2 regions of the Roseateles sp. AC306 genome follow, and region 1 is predicted to be linked to the other one. Evidence: predicted binding sites of a transcription regulator. Region 1 holds the regulator's gene; the other holds the start of a gene.
What was found. Region 1 encodes NrdR, which represses ribonucleotide reductase genes. Its sites were predicted from a motif close to CACNANATNTNGTG; they were not measured.
Positions count from the first base shown of each region.

Region 2: AC0IZJ_RS25730 (ribonucleoside-diphosphate reductase subunit alpha) is a predicted target of NrdR. The motif match lies at 2,102-2,115, and genes of this name have one in related genera.

Region 1 is NZ_CEEDEB010000001.1:759,162-762,546, reverse strand. It holds gene AC0IZJ_RS03215 (lytic transglycosylase domain-containing protein) at 1-59, shown strand, start outside; ZMP/ZTP riboswitch at 68-191, shown strand; gene glyA (serine hydroxymethyltransferase) at 250-1,503, shown strand; gene nrdR (transcriptional regulator NrdR) at 1,515-1,958, shown strand; gene AC0IZJ_RS03200 (GspH/FimT family pseudopilin) at 2,104-2,664, shown strand; gene AC0IZJ_RS03195 (type IV pilin protein) at 2,766-3,257, shown strand; gene AC0IZJ_RS03190 (pilus assembly FimT family protein) at 3,260-3,385, shown strand, end outside.
Region 2 is NZ_CEEDEB010000020.1:22,741-26,125, reverse strand. It holds gene AC0IZJ_RS25730 (ribonucleoside-diphosphate reductase subunit alpha) at 1-1,861, opposite strand, end outside; gene AC0IZJ_RS25725 (sigma-54-dependent transcriptional regulator) at 2,497-3,385, opposite strand, start outside.

The DNA.
Region 1 (3,385 bases):
GCGAGGCCGCGTCCGCCCCCACCGGCGGCGATTCCGCTCAGATTGCGCTGCTCCGCTGAATTACACTGGCCGCTCACGCGACTGGCGATCAGGGTCACAAGCTGACCTGAGGTGGGCCACCACCGGGGAGCGTGAGGCGATTCCTCAGTCTTTGCGGGAGCCGCTTTCAGCCGTTCGCCTGGGCAGCCTTGGACGTCACGCCAGCCGTGAGCGCCTTGGATTTACCGCCTGACCTTCGGAAACACCGCCATGTTTGACCGCAACACCTCCACCCTCGCCCTGGTCGATCCCGAACTCTGGGCCGCCGTGCAGAACGAGACCCGCCGCCAGGAAGATCACATCGAGCTGATCGCCAGCGAAAACTACACCTCGCCTGCGGTGATGGAAGCCCAAGGCAGCCAGCTCACCAACAAGTACGCCGAGGGCTATCCGGGCAAGCGCTACTACGGCGGCTGCGAGTATGTCGACGTGGCCGAGCAACTGGCCATCGACCGCGTCAAGCAGTTGTTCGGCGCCGAGTTCGCCAACGTGCAGCCCAACTCCGGCTCGCAGGCCAACCAGGGCGTGTTCTTCGCGCTGCTGCAGCCTGGCGACACCATCATGGGCATGAGCCTGGCCGAGGGCGGCCATCTGACCCATGGCATGGCGCTGAACATGAGCGGCAAGTGGTTCAACGTCATCAGCTACGGCCTGGACGCCAACGAAGCCATCGACTACGACGCGATGGAAGCCCTGGCCCGCGAGAAGAAGCCCAAGCTCATCATTGCCGGCGCGTCGGCCTACTCGCTGCGTATCGACTTCGAGCGCTTCGGCAGGATCGCCAAGGAGATCGGCGCCTACTTCATGGTCGACATGGCCCACTACGCCGGCCTGATCGCCGCGGGCGTCTACCCGAATCCGCTGCCGCACGCCGACGTCGTCACGTCCACCACGCACAAGAGCCTGCGCGGCCCGCGCGGCGGCATCATCCTGACGAACGACGAGGCCGTCGCCAAGAAGATCAACTCGGCCATCTTCCCCGGCATCCAGGGCGGCCCCCTGATGCACGTCATCGCCGGCAAGGCCGTGGCCTTCAAGGAGGCGCTGACGCCCGAGTTCAAGGCCTACCAGGAGCAAGTCGTCAAGAACGCCAAGGTCCTGGCCGAGACGCTGATCGAGCGCGGCCTGCGCATCGTCTCCGGCGGCACGGAGAGCCACGTCATGCTGGTCGACCTGCGCCCCAAGAACCTGACGGGCAAGGAAGCTGAGGCCATCCTGGGCGCCGCCCACATGACCTGCAACAAGAACGGCATTCCCAACGACCCGCAGAAACCGATGGTCACGAGCGGCGTCCGACTGGGCACTCCTGCGATGACGACGCGCGGCTTCAAGGAAGAACAGGTTCGCCAGACGGCGCACCTGATAGCCGACGTGCTGGACAAGCCGCACGACGAGGCCAACCTGGCCGCCGTGCGCGAGAAGGTCGCCGCGCTGACGGCCGCCTTCCCGGTCTACCGCGGTTAGGTCCGACCGCCGTGCGCTGCCCTTTCTGCTCTCACACCGAAACCCAGGTCGCAGAGACCCGGGAATCGGACGAGGGCGACGTCGTCCGGCGCCGGCGCCGCTGCCTGTCCTGCGACAAGCGCTTCACGACGTATGAGCGGCCGGACATCGCCATGCCGTCGGTCGTCAAGAAGGACGGGCGGCGGGCCGATTTCGACCCATCAAAGCTGCGGGCCTCCATGCAACTGGCGCTGCGCAAGCGGCCGGTCAGCGTCGAGCAAATCGACGCTGCCATCAACCGCATCGAGGAAAAGCTGCTCGCCAGCGGCGCTCGTGAGCTTGCGTCCACGCGGCTGGGTGAGCTCGTCATGCGCGAGCTCAAGCGCATCGACAAGGTCGCCTATGTGCGCTTCGCGTCCGTCTATCGCAGCTTCGAGGACGTGGATGAGTTCCGTCAGTTGATCCGCGAGATTTGACTAGGGATTTCCCTATCCCTCTTCAGGGGGAGCGCGGGGGACGCCACCTGCCCTCCTCCCCCTCCGTCCCGCCCTAAGGGGGAAAGACGCGCGGTGCCCCGCTTCCTAGAGTTCGTTCATCGACAACGAACCGCAGGAAGCCACCATGAACCGCACCGCCAACCTCCTCCGCAATGCCCGCCGCACGAGCCTCGGTTTCACCCTCGTCGAGTTGTGTGTCTGCGTCAGCATCGGCGCAACCCTGGTCAGCCAGGCAGTACCCAGCCTGAGCAAGATGCGCCAGGAGCGCGCATTGCGCGCCACCTCCGAAGCCCTTGCCAGCGACTTGCGCTTTGCGCGCAGCGAAGCCGTCCGCATGGCAGAACCGGTCTATTTCCGCATCAGCGGCAAGGGCGCCCAGGCTTGCTACCTGCTGCACACTGGCGCCCGCAACGATTGCGACTGTGCCGGTGGCAAGGCCGTCTGCAAGGTGCCGGGCAGCGCCGTCATCAAGGCTGAATGGCTGACGGCCGGCAAGGCCATGCATCTGCGCAGCAATGCCGAGACGCTGGAGTTCCAGCACCGTCAAGGCCTGGTCACGCAGACCGGCAGCATCGAGACCTATCTGGACAACGGCACGGGCATCCGCCAAGTGGTTGCCATCACCGGCCGCGTTCGCAGCTGCTCGACCGGCGTCAAGCTCTCCGGCATGACGAAGTGCGCCTGATCCCCTGTTCGTGGTGGGCGGCGACCAGCGGTAGACGAGCGGCGACGAGCGGCGTTCCAGTAACCTTTCATCTGAACGTCACCACTGAAAATCGGACCGCTATGCGACTTTTGACACAACGCCACCTCAGGGGATTCACGCTCATGGAGCTGATGATCGCCGTCGTGGTGGCCGGCATCCTGGCTGCAGTGGCCTATCCCTCCCTCACCTCCATGCTCGCGCGTGGCCGCCGCGCAGATGCCATCGCCTTGATGACCGGCATCGTGCAGGCCCAGGAACGTTGGCGGTCCAACCGCAATGCCTACTCGGATTCATTTGGCGCTGACGGCCTGAAGATGAGTACGGGCTCCGGGGTTTCCAAGATCACGACGATCTCGAAGTATTACGACCTCAGCCTGACCGGTATCGGCGCGACGCCCAGCTTCATCTCCGGGTACATCGTCACCGCCACCCCTAAGGAGGGCAGTCCGCAGAACAAGGACAAGAACTGCCAGGTTCTGATCGTGTCCCTCGAAGGTTCGATGTTCAAGTACCTGTCTACCGATCTGAGTGGAACGGACACCACGGCAAATGCCAACTGCTGGAGTCGTTGACCATGCAACGCCTCCTTTTCCAAAAATTCCGCTCTGGGGTCACGTTGATCGAGTTGCTCATTGGGGTGGCTGTGGTCGGCGTGGTGCTTGCCGTGGCTATCCCGTCGTTGACCGGCGTGGTCGAACGG
Region 2 (3,385 bases), on a different contig from region 1:
TCTGGCCATCCTTGATGTGCTGGGCCAGGTTGACGGAGCCGAGGTTGCAGACGGCAATCTCGCTATCGTTGGTGTTCAGCGTGATCTCGGTGCACAGGTTGGACGAGTGCACGACGCCCACATGCTGCTGCGGGCTGCGCACATTGCACGCGTCCTTGAACGTGATCCAGGGATGGCCCGTCTCGAACAGCATCGACAGCATCTTGCGCCAGAGGTCCTTGGCGGGCATGCGCTTGAAGAGCTTGATCTCGCCGCGATCGGCCTTGGCTTCATAGGCCGTGTAGGCGACTTCGAAGGGCTTGCCGAACAGGTCGTGGAGGTCCGGGCATGTGGAGGGGCTGAACAGCGTCCAGTCGCCACCTTCGAGCACGCGGCGCATGAACAGGTCGGGAATCCAGTTCGCCGTGTTCATGTCGTGCGTGCGGCGGCGGTCGTCGCCGGTGTTCTTGCGCAGGTCCAGGAACTCTTCGATGTCCAGATGCCAGGTCTCAAGATACGCGCAGACGGCGCCCTTGCGCTTGCCGCCCTGGTTCACGGCGACGGCCGTGTCGTTGACGACCTTCAGGAAAGGCACGACGCCTTGCGACTTGCCGTTGGTGCCCTTGATGTGCGAGCCGAGCGCCCGCACCGGCGTCCAGTCGTTGCCCAAACCGCCGGCGAACTTGCTCAACAGCGCGTTCTCCTTCAGCGCCTCGTAAATGCCGTCCAGGTCGTCGGCCACCGTCGTCAGGTAGCAGCTCGACAGCTGCGAGCGGCGCGTGCCGGCGTTGAACAGCGTCGGCGTGCTGGACATGAAGTCGAAGCTGGACAGCACTTCATAGAACTCGATGGCGCGCGCTTCGCGGTCGATCTCGCCAAGCGCCAGGCCCATGGCCACGCGCATGAAGAAAGCCTGCGGCATCTCGATGCGCTCGTCGGCGATGTGCAGGAAGTAGCGGTCATACAACGTCTGCAGGCCGAGGTAGTCAAATTGCAGATCGCGTTCAGCCTTCAGCGCGGCACCCAGACGAGCCAGGTCGTACTGGCCCAGCTTCTCGTCCAGCAACTCGGCCTTGATGCCCTTCTTGATATAGCCAGGGAAGTACTCGGCGTAGCGCGTGGTCATCTCGCCGTGCAGCACTTCGCCGCCCAGGATCTCGCGGCGGATGGTGTGCAGCAGCAGCCGGGCCGTCGCGCGGCTGTAGCCGGGGTCCTTCTCGATCAGCGTGCGCGCAGCCAAGATGGCGGCCTTGTAGACCTCGTCGATGGCGACGCCGTCGTACAGGTTGCGCTGGGTCTCGGCCAGCACCGGGTCAGGCTTCACATCGGCGCCGAGGTTCTCGCAGGCCGAGGTGATCAGCGACTTCAGCTGGGCCAGATCCAGCGGGCGGCGCTCGCCACGGTCCACCACCATCAGCGCCGGCTCGGCGGCACGGCTGGCTTCACCTTGGGCGGCACGCTCCTGCGTGCGGCGTTCGCGGTAGAGCACGTAGGCGCGGGCCACCTCGTGGTTGCTGCTGCGCATCAGGCCAAGTTCGACCTGGTCCTGCACGTCTTCAATGTGGAAGGTGCCGCCGCTCGGGCGCGAGCGCAGCAGGGCGCGCACGACGTTCTGCGTCAGCTGCTCGACCGTCTCGCGCACGCTGGCCGACGCCGCGCCGCTGGTGCCGTGCACGGCCAGGAAGGCCTTCATGAGTGCGACTGCGATCTTGCTCGGTTCGAACGAGACCACGGCGCCGTTGCGGCGAATGATCTGGTAGGCCTGGTAGCTCGACGCCGTGGGGGCGATGAGGGCTTGCGCGTCGGATCCAAACGCAACCGGGGATACCGAGGAAAGCGCGGGAGTGGCGGTTGCCTGGCCCGTGACGGCTTCATGCAGCATGAGGGAATCCTTATCGAGAAAATCTGGAAATAGCGGGCAAATGCGCGGCAGCAACCCTTGGGAGGGCCGGCGCATATTGCGTTGCGTCAATGGGGGTATTTCGTCCCTGCCGGTCCATTGCCCGACCGGCATTCCGGCTGGGTCCACGGGTTCGTTGCTGCGGGCGGCGGGCCACGTCAAACAGCGAATCCGAGGGGAAGGTCATGGGTGCGACTGGGTTAGCAGGATATCACGAAGGGACACTATATCTATGGCTTGCGCCCCTCTCAACCACTACCCCTAGTGTCAAACCCTGGCCGCGATTTCACTGGACAAACGCCCTATGCGCGCCGTTGCCCGATCACATCGGGGGTGCTTGCGCTAGGCCCGCATGAGCACTGGGCTGGCGGGCCGAACCTGCCCGCAAAGCCGCGCCGATGCTGGGGTTTCACGCGGCGCCGCGCACATCGCGAAGGATTCAAGCAGGGCAAATCCCGAGGTGTCACGAAGCGTATGAGTTCGCGGGCCGAGCGCCGGGCCGCTCCCAAGCCGGCCCGCCTGGCGATGTGCGCGGCTCAATGCCGCAAGCATCGCCGTCCCCTCGGGGGACCGACCAGGCTTGTCGGCGTTCAGCCGGCGCAAGACTGGGCGAGGGGCTAGTTATCCCCGGCTGAGATCGCCAACCGAGCCATGCGGTACCGGATCTGCCGCAGCGACAAGCCCAGGCTGGCCGCAGCCGCCGTACGGTTGAAGCGGTGCAGTTCCAGCGCGCGCAGCAGGATGGCTCGCTCGACCTCGTCGAGATAGCGCGCCAGGTCGCTGGGCAACTGCTCGGGCAGCGACAGCCCTTCGGCCACCGGCGCGCCAGCGATGGGCGTCGCCAGCGCCGCAAACTGCGACTCGCTGCGGTCCTCATCCAGCAGCGTGTCGGGCAGGCCGAGGTCGCCAGCGTCGATCCACTCGCCGCCGGCCAGGGCCAGCGCGCGGTGCAACAGGTTCTCCAGCTCGCGCACATTGCCGGGGAAGGCATAGCGGGACAGGGTCTGCAGCGCGTCGCTGGTGAGCCGAGGCGTGGGCGACACGCCCGCATCCTGGGCGATGCGGGCCAGCACGCGGGCACCGATCAGGGCCAGGTCCTCCAGCCGCTCACGCAAGGGCGGTACGCGGATCTGGATGACGTTGAGGCGATAGAACAAGTCCTGGCGGAAGCGGCCGGCGGCCACTTCCGCACCCAGGTCCTTGTGCGTCGCGCTGAGGATGCGCACGTTGATCGCCGTCTCGGCCGTCGCGCCGACCGGGCGCACCGAGCGCTCCTGGATGACACGCAGCAGCTTGCTCTGCATGGCCAGCGGCAGGTCGCCGATCTCGTCGAGGAAAAGCGTGCCGCCATCCGCCGCCTGGAAGAAACCCTCGCGGTCCTCGTTCGCGCCGGTGAAGGCGCCCTTGCGGTAGCCGAAGAACTCGGCCTCCAGCAGGTTCTCGGGAATGGCGCCGCAGTTCACCGCGACGAAGCGCCCGCCGACGCGCGCGCCATGGTCGTGGATG